DNA from 2 places in the Streptomyces sp. NPDC127117 genome. Region 2 is predicted to be linked to the other one. Evidence: predicted binding sites of a transcription regulator. Region 2 holds the regulator's gene; the other holds the start of a gene.

Region 1 (6,135 bases), on a different contig from region 2:
CCCGGCCCGCCGCACCTCGCTCCCGAAGGCCGTGCTGCCGCGCCCCACCGGCCCGTTCGCCGTCGGCACCGTCGCGCTCCACCTCGTCGACCGCTCGCGGACCGAACCCTGGGTGCCGGGCACCTCCGCCCACCGGGAGCTGATGGTCAGCCTCTGGTACCCGGCCCGGCCGGGCGGGGCGGCGCGTCCCGTGCCGCAGATGACGGCGGGCGCCGCGGCCCACTTCGGCGGCGCGGAGGGGGCCGCCGCCATGAACCTGAGGATGGCGCCCGGAAGCGTCGACTGGGGCGCGACGCTCACCCACGCGCACCGGGACGCCCCTGTCGACCGCCGGGCCGGGCGGCTCCCCGTGGTGTTGTACTCCCCCGGGCTCGGCGATCCCCGCACCTGGAGCACCGCGCTGGTGGAGGACCTGGCGAGCCGGGGGTACGCCGTCGTCACGATCGACCACACCCATGAGGCGACCGAGGTCGAGTTCCCGGACGGCCGGCTGGCCACCATGCGGATCTTCGACGGGGCGCCGCCGACCGATCCGGAGGCGGTCAGCGTCCTGCTGAAGAAGGTCGTGGCGGTCCGGGTCGCCGACAGCCGGTTCGTGCTCGACGAGCTGGCGCGGCTGGACCGGACCCGGTTCGGCGGCACGCTCGATCTGCGCCGGGCCGGCATGTTCGGCCAGTCCGCGGGCGGGTTCACCGCCGCCCAGGCGATGCACGACGACCGGCGCTTCCTGGCGGGCATCAACATGGACGGCGAGATGGACTACGTCGGCGGCCGGGAGCCGGACGGAACCCACCTGAGCAGCGTGGCCCTGGACGGGCTCGACCGGCCGTTGCTGCTGATGGGGACCGGGAGCGAGGGCTCGGGCGACTACCGGCGGCAGCCGTCCTGGGCGGCGTTCCGGGCGAACACCCGCGGCTGGAACGCCGATGTGACGCTGACCGGGTCGCGGCACGCCTCGTACACGGACGCCGAGGTGCTGCTGCCTCAGCTGGCCCGGCGGGGCGCGGTGCCGGAGGGCGGGCTCGCCGGGGCGGTCGGGACGGTTCCCCCTGGCCGCGCACTGGCCGCGAACCGGGCGTACGTGGCGTCGTTCTTCGACCGGTGGCTGCGCGGGCGCGACGACCGGCTGCTCGACGGGCCCTCGGAACGCTTCCCGGAGATGGTGTTCGCCCGGTAGCGCCAGGGGCGGGAGACGCACGTGGGCCCCGGGACCGAAATGGTCCCGGGGCCCACGCGGCAGAGCTGGGAAGCTGTGCCGAACTGCCGATCCGTCAGGATCAGAAGTCCATGTCACCGCCCGGCATGCCGCCCGGAGCGGCCGCGGCGGCCTTCTCCGGCTTGTCGGCGATGACGGCCTCGGTGGTGAGGAACAGCGCGGCGATGGACGCGGCGTTCTGCAGGGCGGAACGCGTGACCTTCGCCGGGTCGAGGATGCCCTCGGCGATCATGTCGACGTACTCGCCGGTCGCGGCGTTCAGACCGTGGCCGACGGCCAGGTTGCGCACCTTCTCGACGACGACGCCGCCCTCAAGACCACCGTTGACGGCGATCTGCTTGAGCGGGGCCTCCAGCGCCAGCTTGACGGCGTTGGCGCCGGTCGCCTCGTCACCCGAGAGCTCCAGCTTCTCGAAGACGGCCGAGGCCTGGAGCAGAGCCACGCCACCACCGGCGACGATGCCCTCCTCGACGGCGGCCTTGGCGTTGCGCACCGCGTCCTCGATGCGGTGCTTGCGCTCCTTGAGCTCGACCTCGGTCGCGGCACCGGCCTTGATGACGGCCACGCCGCCGGCCAGCTTCGCGAGGCGCTCCTGGAGCTTCTCGCGGTCGTAGTCCGAGTCGGAGTTCTCGATCTCGGCGCGGATCTGGTTGACCCGGCCCTGGACCTGGTCGCTGTCACCGGCGCCGTCGACGATGGTCGTCTCGTCCTTGGTGATGACGACCTTGCGGGCGCGGCCGAGCAGGTCGAGACCGGCGTTCTCCAGCTTGAGGCCGACCTCCTCGGAGATGACGGTGCCACCGGTGAGGATGGCGATGTCGCCGAGCATGGCCTTGCGGCGGTCACCGAAGCCCGGGGCCTTGACGGCGACGGACTTGAAGGTGCCACGGATCTTGTTGACGACCAGGGTCGACAGGGCCTCGCCCTCGACGTCCTCGGCGATGATCAGCAGCGGCTTGCCGGACTGCATGACCTTCTCCAGCAGCGGAAGGAGGTCCTTCACGTTGCTGATCTTCGAGTTGACGATCAGGATGTACGGGTCGTCCAGGGACGACTCCATGCGCTCCATGTCGGTGGCGAAGTACGCCGAGATGTAGCCCTTGTCGAAGCGCATACCCTCGGTGAGCTCCAGCTCCAGACCGAAGGTCTGGGACTCCTCGACGGTGATGACGCCTTCCTTGCCGACCTTGTCCATGGCCTCGGCGATGAGCTCGCCGATCTGGGTGTCGGCGGCGGAGATGGAGGCCGTCGAAGCGATCTGCTCCTTGGTCTCCACGTCCTTGGCCTGCTCCAGGAGGGCGGCGGAGACGGCCTCGACGGCCTTCTCGATACCCCGCTTGAGGGCCATCGGGTTGGCACCCGCGGCAACGTTGCGCAGACCCTCGCGGACGAGAGCCTGGGCGAGAACGGTGGCGGTGGTCGTACCGTCGCCGGCGACGTCGTCCGTCTTCTTGGCGACCTCCTTGACCAGCTCCGCACCGATCTTCTCGTACGGGTCCTCCAGCTCGATCTCCTTGGCGATGGAAACACCATCGTTGGTGATCGTGGGGGCGCCCCACTTCTTCTCAAGGACGACGTTGCGACCCTTGGGGCCAAGGGTGACCTTGACGGCGTCGGCGAGCTGGTTCATGCCGCGCTCGAGACCGCGCCGGGCCTCCTCGTCGAACGCGATGATCTTGGCCATGTGAAGTGGTCCTCCCGGACAGGGGTGGATTTCTCCGGACCGAGTGGCGCCCGCGACGGACGGCCTGCGTGACCGGTGGTTCCTTGCCCCACCGACCTGCGGGCCTCACCGGCCCGGTCCAAGTTCTGTCACTCTCACCTGGAGAGTGCTAACGCCAATGATTAGCACTCGACCCCCGAGAGTGCAAGCGTCCCCCTCCGGATGTGGACAACCACGGAGGGCCGATGCGGACAACCGTGGAGGGCTGTGGACAACGCCCGGCGGCGTGCCGGGACGCACTGAGGGCCCGTACCCCCGGGGTACGGGCCCTCAGTGCGTGAGTGGTGTCGTTGGCCGACCGCGCCGAACTCAGCCGACGGCGAGCTTGACCATGTCTGCCTGCGGCCCCTTCTGGCCCTGCGAGATCTCGAATTCAACTCGCTGACCCTCTTCGAGGGTGCGGTACCCGTCCATCTGGATCGCGCTGTAGTGGACGAAAACATCCGCACCACCGTCGACCGCGATGAAGCCGTACCCCTTCTCCGCGTTGAACCACTTGACGGTGCCCTGAGCCATGCCTAACTCCCCTATTACTGGCCCTTGCGCAGGACCGCACTTCGCGGACCCGGGTCAGAACTCACCCTCCGACAGGAGAGGGTGTGTGCGCCGGAACGCGTCGACCGCGGCTGAATGTATCTGCCCAACTGCCCTCTGCAACAGGTCAATCGGACGAGAATTCTCGGCCGCGCCGAACGCCCGAATATGTGGAATTCATGAGATTCCTGGGCAAGTCGGGCCAGGCAAAGGCGACTTATGCCGCAAGCACAACGCACACTTTGGCTGCATCTTGTCGCGACCAGGCGCATTCTCATATGCGGGCGGCGCGGGGCAGCTGGGGGGACTTCCCACACTGTACCCCGCTCAACCATGCAGAATTGCCCCCTCCGCTTCAAACGCGGAGGGGGCAATTCGATAACGCGATGCGGCCGGACGGGGCGTCAGCAGCCGCCCGCCACCGCCGGGATGATCGAGATGCCGGCGCCGTCGGGCGTCGCGGTCTCCAGGCCGCCCTCGAAGCGCACGTCGTCGTCGTTGACGTACACGTTCACGAAGCGGCGCAGCTTGCCCTGGTCGTCCAGGACGCGGGCGGCGATGCCCGGGTGGTTCAGCTCCAGGGACTCGATGACCTGGGAGAGGGTCGAGCCCTCGGCCGGGACCTCGGCCCGGCCGCCCGTGTAGGTGCGGAGGATGGTGGGGATGCGGACCTTGACGCTCATGGTGGGTGCCCTTCCTGGAGTCTCGGGTGGTCAGCTGGTGGCGAGGCCGGCGGCGCGGAACGCGTCCAGGCTGGGGCGGATCGTCGCGGTCGCCTGAGAGGTGTCGGCCACCGCGTCGAGGGTCTTGAGGCCGTCACCCGTGTTGAGTACGACGGTGGTCAGCGACGGGTCGATCAGGCCGGCCTCGATGAGCTTCTTCGTCACGCCGACCGTCACACCGCCCGCCGTCTCCGCGAAGATGCCCTCGGTGCGCGCCAGCAGCTTGATCGCGTCGACGACCTGCTCGTCGTCGACGTCCTCGACCGCACCGCCGGTGCGGCGGGCGATGTCCAGGACGTACGGGCCGTCGGCCGGGTTGCCGATCGCGAGGGACTTGGCGATCGTGTTCGGCTTCTGCGGCCGGACGATGTCGTGGCCGCCCTTGTACGCGACCGAGACCGGTGAGCAGCCCTCGGCCTGGGCGCCGAAGAGCTTGTACGGCTTGTCCTCGACCAGGCCGAGCTTGATCAGCTCCTGGAGCCCCTTGTCGATCTTGGTGAACTGCGAGCCGGACGCGATCGGGATGACCAGCTGGTCCGGGAGCCGCCAGCCGAGCTGCTCGCAGATCTCGTACGCCAGGGTCTTGGAGCCCTCGCCGTAGTAGGGACGCAGGTTGACGTTGACGAAGCCCCAGCCCTCGCCGAGCGGGTCGCCGATGAGCTCGGAGCAGAAGCGGTTGACGTCGTCGTAGTTGCCCTCGATGCCGACCAGTTCACCGCCGTACACCGCGGCCATGACGACCTTGCCCTGCTCCAGGTCGTGCGGGATGAACACGCAGGAGCGGAAGCCGGCACGGGCGGCGGCGGCGCCGACGGCACCGGCGAGGTTGCCGGTGGAGGAGCAGGAGAGGGTGGTGAAGCCGAAGGCGCGGGCGGCCTCGATGGCCTGGGCGACGACCCGGTCCTTGAAGGAGTGCGTGGGGTTGCCGGAGTCGTCCTTGACGAACAGCTTGCCCTGCTCGACGCCGAGTTCGCGGGCGAGGTTGTCGGCCTGGACGAGCTTGGTCCAGCCGGGGTTCAGGTTGGGCTTCTCGGCGACATCGGCGGGGACCGGCAGCAGCGGCGCGTAGCGCCAGATGTTGGCCGGGCCGGCCTCGATGCGCTTCTTCAGCTCTTCGGGCGAGCCGCTCGGCAGGTCGTACGCGACTTCGAGCGGCCCGAAACAGGACGCGCAGGCGAAAATGGGGCCGAGTTCGAATCGCTCGCCGCACTCGCGGCAGGAAAGGCCCGAGGCGGGGCCGAGGTCGACGGATCGGACATCGGCGGAAGAATTGGTGCTTACTGCAACGGTCTGCGCAGCCATGGTGGCGAGGCCCTTTCTCCTCATCTTCCTCGCGGCGCGTTTCGCCACGAGACGGAATTGGCACCTTCCCCACCTGACCTCGCGGTCGGCGGGAGGGTTGCCGGGACTTCAACGGGCCGTTCCCTCAGTCCCTCTGGATGAGCGCTGTGGCACCGGATCTTCGATCCGGGCATTTATCGGCGGACGGACCCCGGCATGCGATGGTCGTCCGCGTTGTTCAAGACTGTAACCGAAGCACCGGACTGTTGAGATAGTCGTCCGAACCGCGAGATGGATCACATACAGGGAGTATCGACCGTGCTGGAAGAGGTCGAATGCTGGCTGGCCAGGCGTTCCTGGTCGGCCGCCGACCGTCCGATGGACCGCCTGCTGGCCGCCAGGGCCGCGGAGGCGGGCCGCGGGAGCGTCAGTGTCGTACTGCCCGCGCTGAACGAGGAGGCGACGGTCGGCGAGATCGTCGCGACGATCCGGCGCGAGCTGATGGAGAAGGTCCGCCTGGTCGACGAACTCGTGGTGATCGATTCCGGTTCCACCGACGCCACCGCGGAGGTGGCCCGGGAGGCCGGCGCCCGGGTGGTGCACCGCGACGCGATACTCCCCCGGATACGGGCCGTACCCGGCAAGGGCGAGGTGCTGTG
Region 2 (6,135 bases):
ACCGGATCACTTGCCCATGGGCGTCTCGGTCACCGTCACCGTGACGGTGACCACCGGCCCGGGGCCGCCGGCCGGCGGCGGGTTCACCACCGCGGTCGACGGGGCGGCGTCGCAGTTGCCGAGCACATCCGCCCGGAAGACGGACCTCCCGCCCGTCTTCGCGGTCAGGTCCCCCCGCACGCACCGGCCGCCCAGCTCCTGGGTCACCTTGCCGCTGAGGGTGATGGCCTCGCCCTGTCCGGTCTTGCCGGTGCAGTCGACGTCCGCGATCCGGCGCACGGACGCCGAGGGCTGCGCGCCCCCGGCCCGGTCCCCGTCGACGCCCGCCGTGCAGTTCAGCCACTGCACATCGACCCCGTTGCGCTCCAGTGCGCCGGTGCCGACCCGGTCGGTGGTCACGGCGATGGACGCGGAGTTCAGCCCGCCCTGGGGGTCACAGGCGGCAGCTCCCGCGACCGCCGCGACCACGAGTGCGGACGCGGCCAGAAAGCGCCGTTCTCTTCCCTGACCCCATGCCCTTGATGTCCCCATACGGGCAGCTTCCCACCGTTGCCCCACCGCGCGGTAGACGGCGTGCGGGGACAGCTGGGGTGGCACCGGAGCGCAAGCGGGGGCTCACGACCAGCGGCCGGTGCGCCCCAGCAGCAGTGCGGTTGCCGCCGTGCCGGCCGTGGAGGTGCGCAGCACGCTCGCGCCGAGCCGGCAAATCCGGGCGCCCGCCGCGGTGAAGGCCGCCAGCTCGTCCGGCGAGACCCCGCCCTCGGGGCCGACGACGAGCACGATCTCGCCCCGGTCGGGGAGCGGGACGGTGGCCAGCGGCTCGCTGTCGTGCCCCCGGTCCTCGTGCAGGACGGCGGCGAAGTCCGCCGCGGCGACCAGGGCGGCCGCCTGCTTGGTGGTCATCGCGTCGGCCACGTCGGGGAAGCGCACCCGGCGGGACTGCTTGCCCGCCTCCCGGGCGGTGTTGCGCCATTTCGCGAGGGACTTGAGACCTCGGTCGCCCTTCCACTGCGTGATGCAGCGCGAAGCCTGCCAGGGCACGATCGCGTCCACGCCGGTCTCCGTCATCGTCTCCACGGCGACCTCGCCCCTGTCGCCCTTGGGCAGGGCCTGGACGACGGTGATGCGGGGGGCGGGGCGGGGCTCCTCCAGGATCCCGGTCAGGCCGGTGACGACGAGCCGGTCCTTGCCCTCGGCGGCCAGGACGATGCCTTCCGCCCAGTGGCCGCGCCCGTCGGTGAGCACGACGTCCTCACCTGCGCGCAGCCGCTTCACCGACACGGCGTGCCGGCCCTCGGGCCCCTCCAGGACGAACTCGGGCCCGCCGGGGACCTGTTCGACGACGAAGACCGGTGCGGTCACTGCGTACTCCCTGTGCTCACTGCCGTCCGTGCGGCGTCCAGTTCTTCGGCGAGCAGCCTGACCAGCCGGCCGGCCGGCAGCTCGCGTGCCATCCGGTGCCCCTGGCCCGCCCAGAGCGCCATGCCCTGCGCGTCCCCGGCCTTGGCCGCCGCCTTGCGCAGCCCGGCGGTCAGATAGTGCACCTGCGGGTAGGCGGCGGGGGCGTACGGGCCGTGCTCGCGCATGAACCGGTTGACCAGACCGCGGGCCGGGCGGCCGGAGAACGCCCGGGTCAGGGCGGTCCGTACGAACAGCGGGTTGGTCAGCGCCTGCTTGTGCAGCGGGCTCGCCCCGGACTCGGGGCAGACCAGGAAGGCCGTGCCGAGCTGCGCCGCCTCCGCGCCCGCGGCCAGCACCGCGGCGATCTGGGATCCGCGCATCAGCCCGCCGGCCGCGACGATCGGTATCTGCACGGTCTCGCGGACCTGGGACACCAGCGAGAGCAGCCCGATTCCGGCGCCGTCGGTCTGCGGGTCGTCGCGGTGGGTGGACTGGTGGCCGCCCGCCTCGACGCCCTGGACACAGAGCGCGTCGGCGCCCGCCCACTGGGCGGCCTGGGCCTCCTCGGGCGTGGTGACCGTCACGATGGTGTACGTGCCGACGCCGGCGAACGCGTCGAGGGTGTCGCGGGTCGGGCAGCCGAAGGTGAACGAGACGGCCGGGACCGGATCGTCCAGGAGTATGGCCAGCTTGGCGTCGTAGCCGTCGTCGCCGCTGGAGTCCGGGTCGCCGAGCGGGGTCTCGTACCAGGCGGCCTCGCCCGCGAGCTGGTGCCGGTACACCTCGACGGCGCTCGGGTCGGCGAGTCCCGGCTGCGGCATGAAGAGATTGACGCCGAAGGGCTGACCGGTCAGCCCGCGCAGCTGTTTGATCTCGTTGTACATGCCGTCCGCCGTCTTGTACCCGGCGGCGAGGAAACCGAGCCCGCCCGCCTCGGAGACGGCCGCGACGAGCTGTGGACAGGACGTGCCCCCCGCCATCGGGGCCTGCACGATCGGATACCGGCAGAGATCGGTCAACGCGGATGACATGACCGCATCGTGTCACGTCCCCGGCCGCCCGGGGCGCCCACCCCGGGGTCCGCTTTGTACTCAAACGCCGGACGGGCCCGTCGAGCGGGTCCGTCCGGCGTCCGGGAACGGCTTGCGGAGTCGGTCAGCGGCCGTTGAAGGCGTCCTTCAGCCGGGAGAACAGCCCCTGCTGGCCGGGCTGGAACTGGCCGGTGGGCCGCTCCTCACCGCGCATCTTCGCCAGGTCGCGCAACAGTCGCTCCTGCTCCGGGTCGAGCTTCGTCGGGGTCATCACCTCGACGTGCACGATCAGGTCGCCGCGCCCGCCGCCCCGCAGATGCGTGATGCCGCGGCCGTGCAGCGGGACCGACTGGCCGGACTGGGTGCCCGGCCGGATATCGACCTCCTCCAGGCCGTCGAGCGTCTCCAGCGGCACCTTGGTACCGAGCGCGCCCGCCGTCATGGGGATGGTGACCGTGCAGTGCAGGTCGTCGCCGCGGCGCTGGAACACCGCGTGCGAGAGCTCGTGGATCTCCACGTACAGATCGCCGGCCGGGCCGCCGCCGGGGCCGACCTCGCCCTCGCCCGCGAGCTGGATGCGGGTGCCGTTGTCGACACCGGCGGGGATCTTCACGGTGAGCGTGCGCCGCGAGCGGATGCGGCCGTCGCCGGCGCACTCCGGGCACGGGGTCGGCACGACCGTGCCGAAGCCCTGGCACTGCGGGCAGGGCCGCGAGGTCATGACCTGGCCGAGGAAGGACCGGGTGACCTGGGAGACCTCGCCGCGGCCGCGGCACATGTCACAGGTCTGCGCGGAGGTGCCGGGTGCGGCACCCTCGCCGCTGCACGTCGTACAGACGACGGCCGTGTCGACCTGGATGTCCTTGGTGGTGCCGAACGCCGCCTCGGCGAGATCGATCTCCAGCCGGATCATCGCGTCCTGGCCGCGCCGGGTGCGCGAACGGGGTCCGCGCTGCGACGACGTACCGAAGAACGCGTCCATGATGTCGGAGAAGTTGCCGAAGCCGCCCTGTCCGAATCCGCCCGCGCCCGCGCCGCCGGAGGCGGACAACGGATCGCCGCCGAGGTCGTAGACCTGCTTCTTCTGCGGGTCCGACAGCACCTCGTAGGCGGCGTTGATCTCCTTGAACCGCTCCTGGGTCTTCGGATCGGGGTTCACATCCGGGTGCAGCTCGCGGGCGAGCCGCCGGAATGCCTTCTTGATCTCGTCCTGAGAGGCGTCGCGGCGCACGCCGAGTACGGCGTAGTAGTCCGTGGCCACTTACGACTCCGCCAGGATCTGTCCGACGTAACGTGCCACTGCGCGTACCGCTCCCATCGTTCCGGGGTAGTCCATGCGGGTCGGTCCGACCACGCCGAGTTTGGCGACTGCCTCGTCGCCCGAACCGTAGCCGACCGCGACGACGGACGTGGAGTTGAGCCCCTCGTGGGCGTTCTCGTGCCCGATACGTACGGTCATGCCCGAGTCCTTGGCCTCGCCGAGCAGCTTCAGCAGCACGACCTGCTCCTCCAGTGCCTCCAGCACCGGCCGGATCATCACCGGGAAGTCGTGCCCGAAGCGGGTGAGGTTGGAGGTGCCGCCGATCATCAGCCGCTCCTCCGTCTCCTCGACGAGGGTTTCGAGCAGGGTGGAGAGCACGGTGGACACGGTTCCCCGGTCCTCGCTCTCGAAGGATTCCGGCAGGTCCTGCACCAGCTGCGGGACGTCCGCGAAACGGCGTCCGACGACCCGGCTGTTGAGCCGGGCCCGCAGATCGGCCAGAGAGGTCTCGCCGAACGGGGCGGGGCAGTCGATCATGCGCTGTTCGACCCGGCCGGTGTCCGTGATGAGCACGAGCATCAGCCGGGCGGGTGCCAGTGAGAGCAGCTCCACATGCCGGACCGTCGACCGGGTCAGCGAGGGGTACTGCACGATGGCGACCTGCCGGGTCAGCTGCGCGAGCAGCCGTACGGTGCGGCCCACGACGTCGTCGAGGTCCACCGCGCCGTCGAGGAAATTGTGGATGGCGCGGCGCTCCGGCGTCGAGAGGGGCTTGACCCCCGCGAGCCTGTCGACGAAGAGCCGGTAGCCCTTGTCCGTCGGGATGCGTCCCGCGCTGGTGTGGGGCTGGGCGATGAAGCCCTCGTCCTCCAGCACCGCCATGTCGTTGCGGACGGTCGCCGGGGAGACCCCCAGCTTGTGCCGCTCGGTGAGCGCCTTGGAGCCGACGGGCTCCTCCGTGCCGACATAGTCCTGGACGATGGCGCGAAGCACTTCGAGTCTGCGTTCGCTGAGCATCGCGCACACCTCCAGCTGTGTTTCCTCGTTGGTTCTCGGGTCGTTCCTGTTTCTCTGCCCAGGAATCCTCCTGGCACTCTGTCATCGCGAGTGCCAGCAACCCCCCGGCCAGTGTACGGCGGCCGAGTGGGGGCCTAGCAAGGGCGACCGGCCACGCTACCGCGAGACCGCGCAGGTCGTTGCCGATAGCGTCGCGGTATGGATGCCTCTTGGGAAGAGTTCGGCTGGGAGCGACTCGGTCACGGAGTGGGCCGGCGGCGCCTTCCCGGATGGGACGCGACGGTCGCACTGGTGGTCGGAGCGGACGCGGTGCTGCTCTACGACACCGGATCGACGCTCCGTGAAGGCGCCGAGGTGCGGGCCCAGGCGCAGGCCCTGCTCGGCCGGAGGGTGACGCATATCGCACTCAGCCATCCCCATTTCGATCATGTACTGGGCACCGCCGCGTTCTCCGGCGCCCAGGTGTACGGAGCGGTCGGCATGCGGGAGCTGCTGAAGCACGGGGCGGACGAGCTGCACACCGCGGCCGTGCGCCACGGGGTCGGCGAGCACGACGCGGCGGAGGCCGCGGACGCGCTGGTCGCGCCGCAGCACGAGGTGTGCGGCGAGTGGACGGTCGACCTGGGCGGCGGGCGCGAGGTGCTGCTGGCCGACGTGGGCCCCGCGCACAGCGGCCACGACCTGGTGGCGGTCGTCCCCGGCTCCCCCGCGGTCGTGCTCTGCGGCGACCTGGTCGAGGAGTCCGGCGAACCCCAGGCGGGCTCGGACGCCTTCCCGTCCCGCTGGCCGGCCTCGCTGGACCGGCTGCTGGCACTGGGCGGCGAGGACGCGGTGTACGTGCCGGGGCACGGGGCGGTGGTGGACGCGGCGTTCGTACGGGATCAGCGCGAACAACTGGCCGTACGCTTCGGCGTGTCGTGACCCCCGGTCGTCCTATCGTCGTCCGATGCGCAGCTACCAGCCGGACCTGACCCCGCCGTGGAAGAGGTCCGCCCCCGTTCCCGAGGTCCCCGCCGAAGCCGATCTGGTCGTGGAGGAGGTCTCCACCGGATTCTGCGGTGCGGTGATCCGCTGCGAGAAGACGGCCCAGGGGCCGACGGTGACCCTGGAGGACCGCTTCGGCAAGCACCGGGTGTTCCCGATGGAGCCGCGCGGCTTCCTGCTGGAGGGCCGGGTGGTCACGCTCGTACGCCCCTCGGCCGCCGCTCCGGTGCGCCCCGCGCGCACGGCCTCGGGTTCGGTCGCGGTCCCCGGCGCGCGCGCCCGCGTCGCACGGGCGGGCCGGATCTATGTGGAAGGCCGGCACGACGCGGAGCTGGTCGAGCGGGTCTGGGGCGACGACCTGCGGATCGAGGGCGTGGTCGTCGAGTACCTGGAGGGCATCGACGACCTCCCCGCCATCGTGCGCGGGTTCTCCCCCGGCCC

The links. Region 2 encodes HrcA, which represses chaperone genes, less so after heat shock. Its sites were predicted from a motif close to TTNGCACTCNGNNNNNCNGAGTGCNAA; they were not measured.
Region 1: groL (chaperonin GroEL) is a predicted target of HrcA. The motif match lies at 3,062-3,088, and genes of this name have one in related genera.

What each region holds. Positions count from the first base shown of each region.
Region 1 covers NZ_JBHXTM010000005.1:55,169-61,303, reverse strand. The annotation lists gene ACFVH0_RS06495 (alpha/beta hydrolase family protein) at 1-1,177, shown strand, start outside; gene groL (chaperonin GroEL) at 1,278-2,900, opposite strand; gene ACFVH0_RS06485 (cold-shock protein) at 3,249-3,455, opposite strand; gene ACFVH0_RS06480 (MoaD/ThiS family protein) at 3,878-4,156, opposite strand; gene thrC (threonine synthase) at 4,187-5,497, opposite strand; SAM riboswitch class I at 5,515-5,641, opposite strand; gene ACFVH0_RS06470 (glucosyl-3-phosphoglycerate synthase) at 5,795-6,135, shown strand, end outside.
Region 2 covers NZ_JBHXTM010000003.1:76,443-82,577, reverse strand. The annotation lists gene ACFVH0_RS03855 (hypothetical protein) at 7-531, opposite strand; gene ACFVH0_RS03850 (16S rRNA (uracil(1498)-N(3))-methyltransferase) at 616-1,362, opposite strand; gene ACFVH0_RS03845 (nitronate monooxygenase) at 1,359-2,432, opposite strand; gene dnaJ (molecular chaperone DnaJ) at 2,557-3,693, opposite strand; gene hrcA (heat-inducible transcriptional repressor HrcA) at 3,694-4,710, opposite strand; gene ACFVH0_RS03830 (MBL fold metallo-hydrolase) at 4,909-5,631, shown strand; gene ACFVH0_RS03825 (DUF3097 domain-containing protein) at 5,657-6,135, shown strand, end outside.